DNA from 2 places in the Tsukamurella soli genome. Region 1 is predicted to be linked to the other one. Evidence: predicted binding sites of a transcription regulator. Region 1 holds the regulator's gene; the other holds the start of a gene.

Evidence for each region. Region 1 encodes LexA, which represses DNA repair genes until DNA is damaged. Its sites were predicted from a motif close to CGAACANNTGTTCG; they were not measured.
Region 2: ABD908_RS11350 (HNH endonuclease signature motif containing protein) is a predicted target of LexA. The motif match lies at 2,538-2,551, and genes of this name have one in related genera.

Annotation. Positions count from the first base shown of each region.
Region 1 is NZ_BAABFR010000031.1:17,034-26,436, reverse strand. Features, by position in the region: gene ABD908_RS11760 (Rv2732c family membrane protein) at 1-34, shown strand, start outside; gene ABD908_RS11755 (DUF349 domain-containing protein) at 54-1,421, opposite strand; gene ABD908_RS11750 (hypothetical protein) at 1,760-2,452, shown strand; gene miaA (tRNA (adenosine(37)-N6)-dimethylallyltransferase MiaA) at 2,449-3,384, shown strand; gene dapF (diaminopimelate epimerase) at 3,395-4,312, shown strand; gene hflX (GTPase HflX) at 4,384-5,850, shown strand; gene ABD908_RS11730 (LysR family transcriptional regulator) at 5,882-6,718, opposite strand; gene ABD908_RS11725 (DMT family transporter) at 6,839-7,768, shown strand; gene lexA (transcriptional repressor LexA) at 7,752-8,492, opposite strand; gene ABD908_RS11715 (LysM peptidoglycan-binding domain-containing protein) at 9,189-9,403, shown strand, end outside.
Region 2 is NZ_BAABFR010000029.1:44,889-54,291, reverse strand. Features, by position in the region: gene ABD908_RS11355 (dihydrofolate reductase family protein) at 1-319, opposite strand, end outside; gene ABD908_RS11350 (HNH endonuclease signature motif containing protein) at 390-2,489, opposite strand; gene ABD908_RS11345 (citrate/2-methylcitrate synthase) at 2,612-3,760, opposite strand; gene ABD908_RS11340 (citrate synthase) at 3,816-4,898, shown strand; gene ABD908_RS11335 (SDR family NAD(P)-dependent oxidoreductase) at 4,982-5,875, shown strand; gene ABD908_RS11330 (adenylate/guanylate cyclase domain-containing protein) at 5,878-7,437, shown strand; gene ABD908_RS11325 (metal-dependent transcriptional regulator) at 7,434-8,141, opposite strand; gene ABD908_RS11320 (bifunctional riboflavin kinase/FAD synthetase) at 8,177-9,139, shown strand; gene rpsO (30S ribosomal protein S15) at 9,276-9,403, shown strand, end outside.

The sequences.
Region 1 (9,403 bases):
CACCGATCCGGACCACACCCGGCCGCGCGGCTGACCTCGGCCGCCCCCGGCCCTTACCGGTCCTCGATCGCCGTCTCCGCGGCGTCGGCCCACTCCCGCCACTGCTGCGCCTGTTCGCGCAGCCGCACGGCGTCCTTGGTGCGGCCGGCGCTCTCGGCCTTCTCCGCCTGCTCCTCGAACTGGGCGACGCGGGCACGGAACTGCGCGGCGCGTGCCGTGGCCTCCGGGTCCGAGCGCCGCCACTGGCTGTCGTCGGCGGACTTGACCTTCTTCTCCAGGGCGCGGATCCCGGCCTCGAGCGCCGCCATCTGCTCGCGCGGGACCTTGCCCACCTGCTCCCACCTGTCCTGCAGTTCCCGCAGGGCCGCCTTCGCCGCGCCGAGGTTGGCCGCCGGGTCGATCCGCGGGCCGTACTCGTCGAGTAGCGCCTGCTTGCGGCGGCCGTTCTCGGAGAACTCGGCGTCGCGCTCACCGGCGGCGGCGTTGCGGGCGGCGAAGAACTCGTCCTGCACAGCCTTGAACCGTGCCCACAGGGCGTCGTCGGTGTCCCGCGGGGCGCGCCCTGCCGCCTTCCACTGGACCAGCAGGTCGCGGAACTTGGCCGACGTCTCGCCCCACGTCGTCTCGTTCTTGATCGCCTCTGCCTCGGCGATCAGCTCCTCCTTGCGCGACTTGGCCCCGGCCCGCTCGCGGTCCAGCTCGGCGAAGTGCGCGCCGCGGCGCTTGTTGAACGCCTCCCGGGCCTTCGAGTAGCGCTTCCACAGCGCGTCGTCGGTCTTGCGGTCGAGGCCTTTGACGGTCTTCCACTCCTCGAGTAGCGCGCGCATGCGATCACCCGCGGCCTTCCACTGGATGGACTCGGCGGCGATCTGCTCGGCCTCGGCGGCGAGGGCCTCCTTGTGGGCGAGGGCCTCGGCGCGGCGCTGCTCGCGGTCGGCGGACGCGGTGACGATAGCCGTGTCGGCGCCGGTGAGCAGGGCGCCGACACGCGCGGCCAGTGTGTCGAGGTCGCCCACCACCGCGGCCGTCGGCAGTGCGTCGGCGATGAGCTGCGCGGCGGCCCGGGTCTTCTTGGGGTCGCCGGCGCCGGTCGCGAGGCGCTCCTCGAGCACCTCGACCTCGGTGGCCAGCTCGTCGTACTTACGGCCGTAATGCGCAAGGCCCTCGGCGGACTCACCGGCCTGCCACGACCCGACGGCGCGTTCGCCGGCCGAGGTGATCACGTACACGGTGCCGTCGTCGTCGACGCGTCCGAACTTCGTCGGGTCCGACGGTGCCGACATCGGGTGCACGGGGTGCGCGGCGGCGGGCTTGGCGCCGGGATGGGGCCTGGGTCCAGGGTGGGGCTTGGGTCCGGGGTGCGGTTTGGGTCCGGCGTGCGGCTTCGGCACAGGCCGGGCGAACGGCCGGGTCGGCGGCACCGAACCGTTGGCCGACGGGGGCGCGGGCGTCGCGGTGTCAGCCGGGGCGGCGGCGCCGGACGGGGCGGCGGTGTCGGGCGGCGAGGATGCCTGGGTCGGGGCTGGCGGGGGAGTGTGGTCGGCGGTCTCCGCCGACTGGTTGGGATCGGTCACGTAGGGCTCCCTCGTTCGCGCCGCGCGTCACGGCTGCCTGATGCGTCCCGCAGGAGGCGGGCACTGGTCGTTCCCATTGAAGCACTCTTCGCGCTGCGCGGTGGCGATCCGGACCCCGATCCTGGAGCCGGGTGGTAGCGCACTCTGTGGGCGAGCCGGGGGCGATCGATTAGTGTTCTTCGATCGTGGACGACCATTCCGCCGGCCCCGCCGCTGCGCACCTGCCGGTGATCGTGGTGCCGGGGTCCCCGCTGCTGGTCCCCGAGCTGGCAGGCGTGCCGGGCGACCCGGATGCCGACGCCGTGCGGGCCGCAGCGGTCGACGCCGCCCGCTGGTTGGCCGCCCGCGCGCTGCGCTGGGTGGTCGTCGCGGACGGGGGTGGAGATCGGCCCGGCACGGATGAGCCGGCGAGCACGGACGACGTCGCCGGTGCTGCGCCGGGCACGGTCGGGACGTTCGCGGGGTTCGGAGCGCCCGTGCCCGTGGCGCTCGCGGGTCCGGCACCGTCGGATCCGGCCACCGCGACGCCCGGCTGGCCCACGCCGCTGCTGGTCGCGGCGTGGCTGCGCGGCGCTGTCGCCACGCCGGAGCGGGCACCGCAGTTGGTGGGTCGCGGCGGGGGCCCGGACGGCGTCGTCTTCGTCCTCGACGGGCCCATTACGCTGACGCCCCGCGCGCCGGGCGGTCATCGGCCCGAGGACGTCGCGGTGTTCGACGCCCTGGTGGCCTCCGTCGTCGACGGTCTGGGACCGGTCGGGAGCGTCCTGCCCACGTGGGACGCCGCGGCCGAGGCGTGTCGCGGCCGCGCGGTGACCGAGCTCTACCGGGGCGCGCCGTTCGGCGTCGGGTACCTGGTCGCCACGGCTGAGGCCCCGTGACCGGCTCGTTCGCTGTTCCCGCCCCCGGGCCGCGTCCCATCGCGGTCGTCGGGCCCACCGCGACCGGAAAGTCCGACCTGGCCCTCGACCTGGCGGCCGCCCTCGGCGGCGAGATCGTCAACATCGACGCGATGCAGATGTACCGCGGCATGGACATCGGCACGGCCAAGCTGCCGGTCGCCGAGCGCCGCGGCATCCCGCACCACCAGATAGATGTCCTCGACGTCACGGAGACCGCCACCGTCGCCGGGTACCAGGCGCGGGCCCGCGCCGATGTGGAGCGCCTGCGGGCCGCCGGGCGTACGCCGGTCATCGTCGGCGGGTCGATGATGTACTACCAGGCTCTGCTCGACGATTGGCGGTTCCCCGCCACGGATCCGCAGGTCCGTGGGCGTTTCGAGGCCCGACTTGCCGAGATCGGTCCGGCGGCGCTGCACGTCGAGCTGGCGGCGGTCGATCCGGCTGCGGCGGCGGCCATCGGACCCGCCGACGGGCGGCGCATCGTCCGCGCACTCGAGGTGGTCACGCTGACCGGCGAACCGTTCGCCGCATCGGCGCCCCGGATCGGGGCGCCCCGCTGGGACACAGCGGTCGTCGCGCTCGACCGGGACACCGGCGAACTCGACGAGCGGATCGCGCGTCGCACCGATCTGATGTTCGCGGCGGGCCTCGTCGAGGAGGTGACGGGGTTGGTCGGCCGCGGACTGCGCGAGGGGGTGACCGCGTCCCGCGCCATCGGCTACGCCCAGATCCTCGACCTGCTCGACGGCCGCTGCACACTCGACGAGGCCCGCGAGTCGACCTTCGTGGGCACCCGCCGGTACGTGCGGCGGCAGCGCTCGTGGTTCCGCCGCGACCACCGGGTCGTGTGGCTCGACGCGGCTCGGCCCGACGTCGCCGCTGCGGCGCTGGCTGCGTACGTGGATCGCTAGACTCGGCCGGATGAGCGGCGAACCGACGGACTTCGTCAAGGGACACGGCACCGAGAACGACTTCGTGATCCTGCCCGACACCGGGGTGGACATCGACCTGACCGGGACCCTCGTCGCGGCCCTGTGCGACCGGCGTGCGGGCATCGGCGCCGACGGGGTCCTGCGCGTCGCCCGGACGGCCGAGCTCGTCGACGCCGGTGTGCTGGCTGCGGCGCCCGCGGGGGTGGGGCCCGAGGACTGGTTCATGGACTACCGGAACGCCGACGGGTCGATCGCCGAGATGTGTGGCAACGGCGTCCGGGTGTTCGCGCACTACCTCGTCACGTCGGGGCTGCAGCCCTACCGCGAGTTCACGGTGGGCTCGCGCGCCGGGGGACGACGGGTGGTGGTACACGCGGCCGACACCGCCGCTGCCGACGTCGAGGTCGACATGGGACGCGCGCGGGTGTTCGGTGAGTCCACCGCCACCGTCGGCGGCCGGGAGTTCGCGGGCATCGCCGTCGACGTGGGCAATCCGCACCTCGCGTGCGTGGTCCCGGGACTCACCGAGCAGGAGCTGGCGGACCTCGACGTGGCCGCTCCGCCGTCGTTCGACACCGCGATGTTCCCTGCGGGGACCAACGTCGAGATCCTCACCGAGCTCACCGGCGCGAACAGGGCGACCGGGCATCGATTCGGTGGGTCCGTCCGGATGCGGGTGCACGAGCGGGGATCAGGGGAGACGCGGTCGTGCGGCACCGGGACCGTCGCCGCTGCCGTCGCGGCGCTGCGGGCGGCCGGGCGGGCCGAGGGGGTCGTCGAGGTGTGCGTGCCGGGTGGCGAGGTCACCGTCACCGTCGGGCCGGACGGTGCCGCGCTGCGCGGGCCCAGCCGCTTGGTCGCGGCAGGCACCATCCGCGCCGCAGGTCTGGTGCGCCACCAGGCATGACGCCGGTTCGGTGCCCGCCGGGGAAATCGAGATGACCTGCGGCGCCGGGTCGTGCCACACTGGTCGTCAGAATGACTGAAGCACACACCGCCGCAACGGCGGACTCCGTACCTGCTGTACACCGCATCGACCCGCTGGGCTGGGAGCCCGCGGAGTCCGCGCCGACCATCGGCGAGCTGCAGCTCGAAGAGAGGTCCTCGCTGCGCCGTGTAGGCGGCCTGTCCACCGAACTCGACGACGTCACGGAGGTCGAGTACCGGCAGCTGCGCCTCGAACAGGTCGTGCTGGTCGGCGTCTGGACCGAGGGATCCGCGGCGCAGGCGGACTCCTCGCTGGCAGAGCTCGCCGCGCTCGCGGAGACCGCCGGGTCGATCGTCCTGGACGGCCTGATCCAGCGCCGCGACCGGCCCGACCCGTCCACCTACATCGGTTCGGGTAAGGCACACGAGCTGCGCGAGGTCGTGCTCGCGACGGGCGCAGACACCGTGATCTGCGATGGCGAGTTGACGCCGGCGCAGCTGAACGCCCTGGAGAAGGTCGTGCGGGTCAAAGTGATCGATCGAACCGCGTTGATCCTCGACATCTTCGCCCAACACGCCACGTCGCGGGAGGGTAAGGCGCAGGTCACCCTGGCGCAGATGGAGTACATGCTGCCCCGGCTGCGTGGTTGGGGCGAGGCGCTGTCGCGGCAGGCCGGCGGCCGCGCTGGCAGCAACGGCGGCGTGGGCCTGCGCGGGCCCGGCGAGACCAAGATCGAGACCGACCGACGCCGGATCCGTGAGCGGATGGCCAAGCTGCGCAAGGAGATCCGCGGCATGAAGCAGGCGCGCGAGACCAAGCGCGGCCAGCGGCGCCGCAACCGGGTGCCCGCCGTCGCCATCGCCGGATACACCAACGCCGGCAAGTCGAGCCTGCTCAACGCGCTCACGGACGCCGGGGTGCTGGTCCAGAACGCGCTGTTCGCGACCCTCGACCCCACCACCCGCCAGGCGCGCCTCGACGACGGCCGCGACGTGGTGTTCACCGACACCGTCGGCTTCGTGCGGCACCTGCCCACGCAGCTGGTCGAGGCGTTCCGGTCGACGCTCGAGGAGGTCGTGGACGCCGACCTGCTGCTGCATGTGGTGGACGGCTCCGACCCGATGCCCGAGCAGCAGATCGCCGCGGTCCGCGAGGTGCTCCGCGACGTCGCCGGTGAGCAGGACCACGCCCTGCCTCGCGAGCTGCTCGTGATCAACAAGATCGATGCCGCCGACCCGACAGTGCTCACCCAGCTGCGGCACGCTCTGCCCGACGCGGTGTTCGTCTCGGCCCAGACGGGTGACGGCATCGACGCGCTGCGTGCGCGCATGACCGAGTTGCTGACCGCCGACGACGTGGACGTGGTGATCCGCGTGCCCTACGACCGCGGCGACGTACTCGCGCGGCTGCACGCCGCGGGGGCCGTGGTGTCCACCGAGCACGAGCCCGACGGCACGCGAGTCACCGCGCGGGTCCCCAGTGCTGTAGCCGGTGCGCTGGAGCCGTTCGCCGTCTGACGAAGCTGCGCCGTGGGTAGAGGTGCCGGCGTCAGGGCTCGGCGAGGGCTGCCACGTCCCGGCGGACGGCGCGCCGGACCCGCTCGGGCACCCGCTCCGAGAACGACACGGCCAGCGCCAGTGGTGCGGGTGCCGGAAGTCCGTCCATGGGGCGTATCCCGTCGACGGCGTCGATCTCGGGCAGCAGCGTCACGCCTAGGCCCGACCGTGTGGCCGCGTACAGTCCTGCGAGGTTGGCCGCCTCGGCGACCACAGTGGCACCGCCGGGCAGAGCGTGCGCCGCGCCCGTGGCGGGCGCGCGGAGCACGCACGGCGCGTCGAAGACGATGATGGGCAACGGGCCGGCACCGGCGACGAAATCCTTTGCGGCGTACCAGCACAGCGGTAGCGTCCCCACCGCATCCGGATGCCCGGCGGGTGCGAGGAACACCGCCACGTCCGCCGCCCCCGCGCCGATCGCGTCGGCGACGTACGCGCTGCGGTCCAGGCGGAACTGCGCGCTGTAGCCGCCGGGCAGTTCGCTGAGCAGGTTGCTGAGCACTGGGATCAGGTGGTCGGCACCGTGCTCGATGGTGGCCACGACGAGCGTCTTGCGTGACGGTGCAACAAGCGTGCTCACGGCCTCGTCGTGTGCGGCCAGGATCCGCTCCGCAGCGGCGAGCAGGCGCTCGCCGTGCTCGGTGAACCGGATACCGCGCCCCGCCTTGGCCACGACCGCCGCTCCGGTCTCCTTCTCGATCCGGCGCAGGTGCGCGCTCACCGTGGACTGGGTCAGGTGCAGAGTCGCCGCGGCGCGGTGCACGCCGCCGCAGCGGGCCACAGCCACGACGCTGCGCAGGGGGAGGATATCGAGCACGGGATCGCTCACAGCCACCAGTATCACCCATCGGAGCGACCGATGTACCGATTCGATCGATTGATATCCGCGATTGATCGTGATCGCAGATCGTCGTTGGACGACAGCGGGATCGGGCGACACGATCGGGGCATGAGACTTTCACCTGTCGTCGCAGTCCCGCTCATCCTGCTGTGGGCATTCGGCTACCCGCTCGGCGCATTAGGGGTCGCCGCGATGAGCCCGATGCTGCTGGTGTTCCTACGATTCGGCCTGTCCGGCATCGCGATGGCCGTCGTGGTGCGGGCGACGGGGCGGCGGTGGCCGTGCGGAGCGGCGCTCCGGCATGCCGTGGTCGCCGGCCTGCTGGGCCAGGCCGGCCAGTTCATGGGGCTGTACCTCGGACTCACCGCGGGAGTCCCCCCGGCCGTCGCGGCGCTCGTGATCGCCGTGAACCCGGTAGTCACCACCCTCGCTGCGCGGATCACGTTGGCGGAGAAGCTGACCGGCCGTAAGGTGGTCGCAGCTGCCCTCGGTCTCGCCGCCGTCGTGGCGGCCTGCTGGTCGGCGGTCGGCCACCTCACTCATGCCGGCGCCGGTATCGGCTTCACGCTGCTCGGGCTCGCCGGCCTGGTCTCCGGCGGCCTCTACCAGCAGCGGTTCTGCCGTGGGGCGGACCCGATCACCCTCAACGCTGTCGGCCTCATGTCCTCCGCGCTACCGGCCGGGATTGCTGCGATCGCGACCGGCCTGGCGGTGCCGCACCCTGTCCGCGCCGTCGAGGTCCTCGCCGCGATGGTCGTGCTCAGCTCGCTGGTCGCGACCACCCTCTACGTCCGCGCGATCGCCCAGGCGGGAGCGGTCGCGGCGGCGTCGGTCTTCGCGGTGATTCCGTCGGTGACCGCGCTCATGACGTACGCCATGTTCGGTACCCGCCCCAGCCTCGGCGCCGTCGTCGGGCTTGTGCTCGGCGCCGCGGCGTGCGTGGTCACCTCGGGGGTGGGCGGCCACGGCGCACGGCGGGTGATCCGACGCGCCGCGCTACGGGCCACCGGACAAGGCCCGGTCAGATCCGGCGCATGACCGCCACGATCTTGCCGAGGATCACCGCATCGTTGCCGTGGATCGGATCGAACGCCGGGTTGTGCGGCATCAGCCACACGTCCCGCCCCGTGCGCCGGAAGGTCTTCACCGTGGCCTCGCCGTCGAGCATGGCGGCCACGATGTCGCCGTTGTCCGCCACCGACTGCTGGCGTACGACGACCCAGTCGCCGTCGCAGATCGCGGCGTCGACCATCGACTCGCCGACCACCCTGAGCAGGAACAGCGACCCCTCGCCGACGAGCTCGCGCGGCAACGGGAAGATCTCCTCGACCGCCTCTTCGGCGAGAATGGGCCCCCCCGCGGCGATCCGGCCGAGCACGGGCACGAATGCCGGCTCCGGCATCCGGGTGTCGTCCTCCATCACCTTCTGGATCACCTTGGCGGTGCGTTCCTCGGCGCCGTGGACGTTCACCGCCCGCGGACGGTTGGCATCGCGCTGCAGGAAGCCGAGCCGCTCGAGCGTGCGCAGCTGGTGCGCGACGGACGACGTCGACGTGAGACCGACGGCATCACCGATCTCGCGGATGCTCGGCGGGTAGCCGCGCTCGCGGACCGACTTGCGGATCACGGTGAGCACCTGCTTCTGCCGGCGGGTCAGGTGGTCCTCGGACACCGGTCCGTCGGCGTCGACCGCGCGGCGGCCGCCTCGATACCGCTGCTTCGGGGTCTCGATCTCGCTCACGTCGTCCTCCCCGTCCTGCATGGGATTCCCCTCCTCTTGGGTCGCATGTCCTGGGCTTGAGGGCCACCTTCTCGCGGTCTCACACCCCTGTGCTGTCGATCTCACTGTAGCCGAACATCCGGACCGTGACAAACATCTGTTCGAGAAATTTCCGCGCGTGTCTTCCGGAAACCCTCGACCTGTGGTAGATATCGAACAGACATTCCTTCGAACATCGGGGCGAGATCGCATCCGGGTTCGCGGTAGCGGTCGAGCGGTCCACCGAAACTTGTCGGTGGGTGCGGGTAGAACGACTGCATGACCGCAAGGAACCACCCATCCGGCAGGAGGACGAGCATGACCACCACCATCGATCGCACCGGCATCGCTGCAGTTCAGGAGCACATCAATGATCTTCCGCTGAGGGATCCGCGCCGTGCCCCCGCACGGAGCCGGGCGATGTCCCCGCGCCTGGCGCAAGCGCGGGCAGAGCAGTCCCGTCGTGGGGAAGCTGTCGGCACCGTGTCTTCGTCCACCGGTGCGAAACAGCTGTCCGTCGAGACAGGTCGAACGCCTGACCGGTGCGATCGGGATGCCGCGATCGCGGGTTGGCGAGCCGAGCGCGGAGTTCGAGTCGAACGGCTGGCACGCTCGGCTGAGCGGCGCGCACGGCAGCGGCGGCGGGTATCGCGGGCGGGCGGATGTGCGCGCCGCGGGCAGCCTTCGGTGCGGGTGTGCGTGACGGTCGGCGTTGCGGCACTGCTGCTCGCGCTCGGACTGGTGGGTCTCGCGGGCCTGGCCGGTGCGGGCGAGACGGTGGCGCGGGGGCAGGTCGCCGCAGCGGACCCCGCGATCCGTGACCAGACGTCGCTCGTGACGGTGCGCGCGGGCGAGACGCTCCCCGACGTCGCCCGCGCTGTGGCCGGCGGGCACCCGGCGTCGGCCGTCGCGCA
Region 2 (9,403 bases), on a different contig from region 1:
GCCGAACGGCATCGGCCAGGTCTCCGCGCACCAGTTCCGCGTTCCAGTCGACCTGCGGCAAGGTGCTCGACACGACGTACTTCTTGGCCGCGTCGATCGTTCGGGCGAAGGGCTCCATCCAGTCCGGTCGAGTTCCGACGGGCGTCGGGGGCCGCCACGCCGACTCCATCATCTGGTAGGTCACCCGGCCGAGGAGAAGAGCGTCGACCTGTTGGAGGATCTCGGTCGCATGATGATGCAGGTCTTCATCCGCCGGGATGGCCCGGTGATCGCAGCATCCGTCCACCGTGATGTTGATGGAGTACCGCAGGGGCCGCACGGCGCAAGGATATCGCCGATGCGCCGCTATCCACCGGCGATGGACCGGACCGGCAGCCGGCCGATGCTGATCAGAAGGGCGGCGGTCCGTCGGCTTCGTGGGGTGGCTTCGTGGAGGGCGGCTGGGGTTGCGGTGGTGGGGGTGGCGAGTCTTGGCCGTTCTGCTCGGCAGCTTCGCATTGCCACACCCAGCGGACGTGGTCCCACTCGTAGTCGTCGAGCGCGTTGGTGTACTCGGCGATGTCGCGGTTGTGGATGCGCTTCTGCTCCTCGTACTCGGCGAGGCGACGCTGTTCCTCGGCCTGCTCCTGTGCTTCGTGCAGGAGGCGGGCGTCCTCGTTGGCCCGATGCCGTCGCCGGCGGATGCGTTCGGCGCGTTGGCTGCGGGGTTTCGACGCCGGGGGCTGTCCGTCGGCGGGGGCGGGGGCGGTCCAGGCGAGGTCGACACCGGTAAACAGGTCCGGGAACATCTCCCGCATGGCGGCGCCGGTGTCGCTGCTGAACACCCTCCCGGTGGGGTCGGTCCAGTCGATCACTCCGGGACAGCCGGGACGGGCGGTGCACGCCCAGTCCCCGAACGTCTTCAGGGCGTGGTGGAACTTGCAGAGCGGCTGTAGGTTCGACGCACTGGTAGGGCCGCCGCCCACCGGGTTCCGGTGGTCGTACGCGATCCGGTGATCCAACTCGCACCCCGCCGCGGGACGGGTGCAGCCGGGAAAGGTGCACGCGGGAAACACGATCCGCACCAACCGCGCCAACGACACCGACGGCCGGTACCCGGCGGACACGGCACCGGATGCCGAAGAGTCGTTCACCGCACCGTGTTTCGTGGCACCGGAGTCCGACTCGACCCATTCCGGTTCGGTCGGAACAAGCTGGGTCGGAACAAGCTGGGTCGGAACAAGCTGGGTCGGAACAAGCTGGGTCGGAACAAGCTGGGTCGGAACAGGCTGGGTCGGAACAGGCTGGGTCGGAACAGGCTGGGTCGGAACAGGCGCGGGATGCTCGGGGCTCTGGACGTCTGTCACCCCATCGTTTGTCACCGTGCTGCCAGCGGCCACCGCCTCGTCGGCCGCCGACGCCTCCGACGCAGCAGGCCCGGCGGGTCCGACGGCTGCGGCGGGTGCCGACGCGCCGGTGTCGTCGGGTGTGGTGGTCCCGTCGGGCACGGTGACCGGCCGCAGGCGCGCATCCGGGCGGGCGGCGAGATCCCGCACATGCCCGGCGGAGATCACCCCGTGCCCCGCCAGATACCCGGGCCGCTGGTCCGTACCGGCCAGGGTCGCAGCGTTGGCGACGACCAGGATCTCCACGATCGTGTCCAACCCGGCCCCGCCACCCCGACGCCGCTCCCGCAACGTGCAGCCGGCGAGCGGGCAGCGGCAGCCCAGGGTGGCGTAGCCCTCCATCACCGCCATCAGCGCGTCCGCCCACAACTGATCCCGAGTCCGCGGATCCTCCGAGCAGACGGTGCCGGCGAGCTTCTCCAACCGTCCGTGCACCTCCCGCGCCTCACTCGCCGTCAGATGCGCGTTCACCCACGCCATACCGTCCAGGTCGGGGGTGAACTCCACCCGCCGGTCCTGCTTCGCCGTCTCGTTCTGCTGCTCCACCCCATCCGGATCGATGTGATGCACCAGCCGGTCACACAGGTCGATCAATTGCCCCTTGGAGAAGATCCGCTCCGGTTCCGCCTCCAACTCGCCCGCGAGCAGCGCATCGAACCGGGCCGCCTGCTCCGTGTCGAGGATCCGGGCACGGTGCAGGATCAGCTCCACCCGGTAGTACGGGATCACCGCCAACCCGGCCAGAGCGAACACTCGCGGCAGGCGTTCGACGAGGGCGACGGCGGTGTCGATCTGCGCCCGCGCTGCGAACGTGGACACCCGCAGCCGGACCGCGATCGCCGCATACATGTCGGCCTCGCGAACAGCCAGTCCCTGCCGTTTCCGCGCTGCCTCCGCCGCCGTGCCCTGCGGCGCGGCCAGGATCTGCTGTTCGATCCGCCCGTACATCTCCTGATACAGCACATACACCGCCACGATCCGGTGCGCCCACCCCGCCGCCTCACCGACCACCCGCGCCCGCAACACATCCCCGGCACCCGTCACATCCCCCGCGGGGGCCAGCGCGGGCACCAGGTGCGGTGCGAGGTGTTCGATCGATATCATGCGACCCACATTACAGTTCGATCAACGCGTTAGTCTGAGAACTATATGAGAATGCATGTTCGATTATCGATGGGTTCGAGGTGTGTGCTGTGCGAGCGCCGGGCCGGCGTCTCGGACCGGTGTCAGGCGTGCGCGGGCGCCGCGACCGGCGGCCCCACGTACCGGGCCGACGGCCGGATGATCTTGCCGTCGCGGGCCTGTTCGAGGATGTTCGCCGTCCAACCGACGGTGCGCGCGACGCAGAACGTCGGCGTGAACATCTCCGGCGCGAGGCCGACGAGGCTCATCACGACCCCCGCGTAGTACTCGACGTTCGCGTACAGGCGGTGGTCGGGTTTGAGCTCCGCGATCGCCGACTCGATCTCCTCCTCGACGGCGCCCGCCCGCGTGACAAGATCCGCCGCTTCCGTTCCCGGCGCCGAACGATATTGCTGTGCAACTGTCTTCAATAGTTCGGAACGGGGATCGTGCGTGCGGTACACGGCGTGCCCGAATCCCATCACCTTCTCGCCCGCCGCGATCTTCGCCCGCACCCACGCACGCGTGTTCGCGGGATCGCCGATCTCGTCGAGCGCCGCCAGGGCACGGCTCGGTGCGCCGCCGTGCAGCGGCCCGAGGAAGGCGCCGACCGCGCCGAGTAGGCACGACGCCATGTCCGACCCCGTCGACGCCACGACTCGGCCGGCGAACGTGGACGCGTTGAAGCCGTGGTCGACGGTGGCGATCAGGTACGTCTGCAGCGCGGCGACATCGTCGGGAGCGGCGGTGCCCGTGCTCATCCGCAGATAGTCGGCGGCGTGCCCGGCCGCCGGATCGGGCGCGAGAACGGGTAACCCCTGCGAGACCCGGTGTGCCGCAGCGAGGATCGTCGGCGCCGCGGCGGCGTACCGCAGTGCGGCCGCACGCCGTTCCTCTTCGTCCAGGTCGTACATGGGACGGTCGGCCAGGCCCATCGCTGCGATCGCCAGCCGCAGCACGTGCAGCGGGTCGATCGATGGGCCGGCGTGCGAACGCACCAGGTCGACGACCGTCCCCGGCACCTCCCGCAGCACGCCGACCCGCCGGGCGAACGCCTCCTCGCCATCGGGCCCGGGCAGTTCCCCGAACAGCATGAGGTGCCACACCGCCTCGAACGACGCGGTCTTCGCCAGCGTCACGGCGTCGTATCGTCGGTAGTGGTAAAACCCCTCAGCCCCGCGCACGTCGCCGAGCGCGGTGTCGGCGACGACGACGTTCTTCAGTCCTCGTGGGACGGTGATCTGTTCGGTCATGCCTCGACTATGGCGCTGTTGATCAACACCGGTCAATCTTGATTGAATCAACATCGTGGATCAGTGGATCACCACGTCGGAGGCGGCGCGCCGCCTCGGCGTCAAGCGCGGCACCCTGTACTCCTACGTCAGCCGGGGCGTGCTCACCTCGGTCCGACGGCCGGGGCAACAGGAGTCGCTGTTCGACCGCACCCAGGTCGACTCGCTCGCGGCGGTCAAGCACGACGGCCGGCGCGCGGGAGAGCGGCTGCTGCGGTTCCGTTCGGTGGCCACCCGGGTCTCGGCAGTCCGGGACGACCGTCTCTATCTGCGTGGGCGCGATATCGAGACCGTCTGCGCAACGATGTCGTTCGGCGAGGCGGCGCGACTCACGCTGCAGTACGACGGTGCCGTGCCGCCCGCGCCGGCGCTCGACGCCGCCCGCATCCGCACCGTGCCGCTCGAGCGACGGATCCCGCTCGCCGTCGCCGAGATCGCCGCCCGCGACCCGTGCCGCGGCGAACGCGCCGAGGTCGAGGCTCGGGTGCTCGCGCTGCTGCCGGCGCTCGCCACGGTCGTACCCGAGGTCCCGCTCGCGCACCCATGGGTCGACCTGCTCGCCACCTGCCTGATCGACAACGGGCTCGCGGCCTCGACCACCGCCGCCCGGGTCGCCGCGAGCGCCCGCGCGGGCGTGTACGACGCGCTGCTGTCCGGGCTCGGGGCGATGGCCGGTCACCTGCACGGCGGGGCGCCCGTGCGCGCCGCGCGGCTGCTCGGCGCGGTTGCGGCGTCTCACGGTGGGGGTGCCGCCGTCGACGCGGCGATCGCGGAGGCGGTATCGGTGGGTGGGCGACTGCACGGCTTCGGCCACCTGATCTACACCGGCGATGATCCGCGCGCCACCGTGGTGCTGGACCGCATCCGCGCCGACGACCCCGGCAGTCCTGCGTTGGAAGCGGTTGCCGCGCTGGTAGATCGAGTGCACCAACCGGTCAACGTCGACCTCGCCGGCGCCGTCGTGGCCGTGGCGCTGGGTTTGCCCGCGCACGCCACCGAGGTCGTGTTCCAGTACGCGCGGATCGTCGGCATGGCCGCGCACGTGGTGGAGGAGTACGACGAGACGCCACTGCGGTGGCGCGCCCGAGGCGAGGGCTGATCGGCGCGGCTGAGGGGGGACCGATGAGGCGCTGGTCCGTCGGTTCCGGTCGGCTGGGCGGTGACCGACGATACGCTGTGCGCGTGACGGAAGTGGCGGTGGTGACGGGGACCTCGTCGGGGATGGGCCTGCACGCGGCGGTGGAGCTGGCGCGCCGCGGCATGACGGTGGTGGCGACGGTGCGTGAGCCCGGTCGCGCCGATCGTCTACTGGCGGAGGCCGAGCGTGCCGGCGTCGCCGTCGACGTCCGGGCACTGGAGGTCACCGACCGCGAGGCGGGCACGGCCCTCGTCGCCGGAGTGCTCGCCGACCACGGCCACATCGACGTGCTGGTCAACAACGCCGGCCGGGGCGCGGTCGGCACCGCCGAGCAGCTCACCATGGCGGAGATCGAGGCGCAGATGGAGCTGAACTACCTTGCGCCCGTGCATCTCACGAAGGCCGTGCTGCCCGCCATGCGCGCGGCCGGGCGGGGTCGGGTGCTCACGGTGACCAGCGTCGGCGGCGCCGTGGGGCAGCCGTTCGCCGACGCGTACTGCGGCGCCAAGTTCGCCGTCGAGGGCTTCATGCAGTCGCTGGCGCCCGTCGCGGAGCGGTTCGGCGTGTGGGTCAGCGTGATCGAGCCGGCGGCCGTCGCCAGCGAGTTCACCACGAACGCCGCCCGGCCGGAGGTGGTCGACGGCGACCCGTACACCCCCTACCTCGTCGGCTACCTGTCCCGCACCGCGGGGGCGTTCGCCGCGGCCCAGCCGGCCTCCCGCGCCGGGGCCGCGATCGCCGACGCCGCGACCTCCGCGGAGTACCGGTTCCGCTGGCAGACGTCGGATGTGGCCCGGCAGTTCGTCTCCGCGTCGTTGGCCGATGTCGACGGTGCCCGAGTGCTCGGCTTCACCCGCTCCTGGATCGACAGCCCGGCATCCGCGGAAGCGGCGGCCCCGGGCCGCCCGGAAGAGCCGGCCCCGGGCGGCGCCGGGTGAGGGTGGGACGTGTCGCCGAGTTCGGCTCGATCCTGCTCGGCTCGCGCTCCGATTCGCCGACCCGCAGGCGGCTGCGGGTGCAGATCCTCATCACCGCCGGGGTCCTGATCGCCAACGCGGTCGGGGTGGGTGCGGTGGTGCTGCTGGGCACCGTCGGGATCCCGAACCCGTCGGTCTTCACACGCAACCTGCTGGTGGTCGACTTCGTATACGTCCCGATCTACATCACGCTGGCCTTCCTCGTCGGCGTGCTGTGGGGGACGATGGTCGTGGTCCGGATGCTGCGCTGGGCCGCAGACGACCGGCCGACGATCACCGCCCGCGACGCGCGGTCGGTCTTCCGTGCGCCGCGGGTGCTCACGTTCCTGGAGGCGGTGCTGTGGGTGGGCGGCGCCGGGCTGTTCATGCTGCTCTACGGGCTGCGCGACCCCGACCTGATCCTCAAGGTCGCCCTCGTATCGCTGTTCAGCGCCGCGGTCGTGTGTGCTGTGTCCTACCTGGTCACCGAGTTCGCCCTGCGCCCGTACGCCGCCCTGGCGCTGGCCGAGTTCCCGACGATGCGGCGCCGCGGGCTGGGGATTCGTGCGATGGTGACGTGGATGCTCGGTTCCGGGGTACCCCTGGCCGGCATGGTCCTGGTCACCGTGTTCGGCGCCGCGAACCCCGAGACCAGCAAGTGGAACCTCGCGATCTCGGTCTCGATCCTGGGCGCCACGGCGCTCTTCACCGGCCTCCTGCTGACCTACATGGGAACCGACCGGGTGGGTGCGCCGCTGCGGTCGGTGATCAACGGGATGGCGCAGGTCCGCACCGGCGAGCGTGGATCCGCCCTCGCCGTGTACGACGGTACCGAACTGGGCGAGTTGCAGGCGGGGTTCAATGCGATGGTCGAGGGTCTGGCCGAGCGCGAACGCCTGCGCGATCTGTTCGGGCGCCATGTGGGGCCGGGCGTGGTGCAGGAGGCGCTCCAGCGCGGCGTCCAGCTGGGCGGCGAGACCCGCACGGCCGGCGTGCTGTTCGTGGACGTCGTCGGGTCGACCGCGCTCGCGATGCGGCTCGCGCCCGAGGACGTGGTCGCCCTGCTCAACAGGTTCTTCGCGGTCGTGGTGGGTGCCGTGAACCGCAACGGCGGACTGATCAACAAGTTCGAGGGTGACGCCGCACTGGCGATCTTCGGTGCGCCGACCGCGCTGGACGACCCGGCCGGCGCGGCGCTCACGGCCGCCGCGGAGATCGCCCGCGAACTCGGACGGGCGGAGATCGGTCTACAGGCCGGGGTGGGCGTGTCCTACGGCGAGGTCGTCGCCGGCAACGTCGGCGCCGAGGACCGATACGAGTACACGGTGATCGGGGACCCGGTCAACGAGGCGGCGCGGCTGACGGAGCTGGCCAAGCGCGACACCTCCCTGCCGCTGGCCTCGGCCCGGGCCGTCGCCGCGGCGTGGCCCGGAGTGGCGAAACAGTGGCGGGCAGCCGACACCGTCGTCCTGCGCGGTCGGCACGAGCCGACGCAGCTGTATGAGCCGCTGCAGCGGAGCCGTGTCCTCGGTGGTCGTGGCTAGGCCCTGATCCAGATCGATTCGGCGGCGATGTCGCCCAGGTCCAGCAGCGCCGCGGGGGTGCTCGCCCCGTCACCGTCGTCGCCCACGCGGACGGCGACGGTGCCGAGGAAGCGGCGCAACTCGACCACCTGCACCCGCGCGTCCGGGGCGATGCCGACCTCCTCGAAGTACCGCAGCATCTCCGGGTCGGCGTCCGAGATGCGGGCGACGGTGCCGGACTCGCCCGCCTCCAGCTCGGTGAGCGGCCGCGCGTCCGGTGCGGCGATCGTGCCGTCGGCCTTGGGGATGGGGTCGCCGTGCGGATCGCGCTCGGGGAACCCGAGGCGCTCGTCGAGCCGCGAGAGGAACCGGTCGGACACGGCGTGCTCGAGCACCTCGGCCTCGTCGTGCACCTCGTCCCAGCCGTACCCGAGCTCGGACACCAGGAAGGTCTCGAGCAGACGGTGCCGGCGCACCATGGTGACCGCAGCGCTGCGACCGGCGTCGGTGAGCGTGACGGCACCGTACTTGGCGTGGTTCACCAGCCCCTGGTCGGCGAGCTTGCGGATCGCCTCGGAGGCGGTCGACGCCGACACCCCCAGGGACTCCGCGAGCGACTTGGTACTCACCTTGGCGGGGGACCATTCCTGCGCGGTCCAGATCCGCTTGAGGTAGTCCTGCGTCACTGCGGACAGCTCCGTCACGGGCGGCGGGGGTTTGCTCACGACACCAGCTTAGGTGGTCCTATAGGCTTGGCCGCGTGCTTCGCTGGCGAGGGCTAGACGACGTTCCCGCGGACTGGGGACGCTGCGTGGTGACGATCGGCGTATTCGACGGGGTACATCGTGGGCACGCCCAGTTGATCGAACGGGCGACCGACGAGGCCGCTGCGCGGGGGGTACCGAGCGTCCTGATGACGTTCGACCCGCATCCCGCGGAGGTGGTCCGGCCAGGCTCGCACCCGCCGCAGCTGACGACCCTCACCCGCCGGGCGGAGCTCGCCGAGGAACTGGGCATCGACGTCTTCTGCGTCATGCCGTTCACCCCGACGCTGGCCGCGCAGCCGGCCGAGGACTTCGTGCACTCGGCCCTGGTCGAGCGGCTGCACGTGGCGTTGGTCGTGGTGGGGGACAACTTCACGTTCGGTTACAAGGCCCTCGGTGACGTCGCGATGCTGCGGACTCTGGGCCGACGGTTCGGTTTCTCGGCCGATATGGTGCCGCTGCTCACCGAGCACACCGTCACCTACTCGTCCACTTACATCCGCTCGTGCGTCGACGCGGGCGACGTCGCGGCGGCGGCCGAGGCGCTGGGTCGGCCCCACCGGGTCGAGGGCGTCGTGGTGCGCGGCGACGGCCGCGGGCGTGAGCTCGGATTCCCGACGGCCAACGTCGCGCCGCCCATGTACGCCGCGATTCCCGCCGACGGTGTCTACGCCGCCCGGTTCACCGTCCTGGGAGTGGGACCGGTGGTGGGTCAGGTGACGCCGGGGGAGAGTTACCCGGCCGCGGTGTCGGTGGGCAGCAACCCCACGTTCTCCGGTCGCACCCGTACCGTCGAGGCCTTCGTCCTGGACACGTCCGCGGACCTGTACGGCCAGCACGTCGCCGTCGACTTCGTGGATCGGATCCGCGGGATGGAACGGTTCGCATCCGTCGACGACCTGATCACGGCCATGGACGGCGACGTGGAGCGGACGCGGCAGATCATCGACGGGGTCTGAGCCGGGTCGCAGGCGATTAGGGTGCGACCAGCCCGGCTGGTAACCTGGATGATCGTGCCTGCTGTGGTTCGCGGCGGCGGCACGGAGTCTTGCAACGCGACACTGGAACAACGACGCTGAAACAAGGAGTCACCCGATGGCGCTGACCGCTGCCGAGAAGAAGACCATCCTCACCGAGTACGGCCTGCACGAGAGCGACACGGGCTCGCCCGAGGCGCAGGTCGCGCTGCTCACCAAGCGCATCACCGACCTCACCGAGCACCT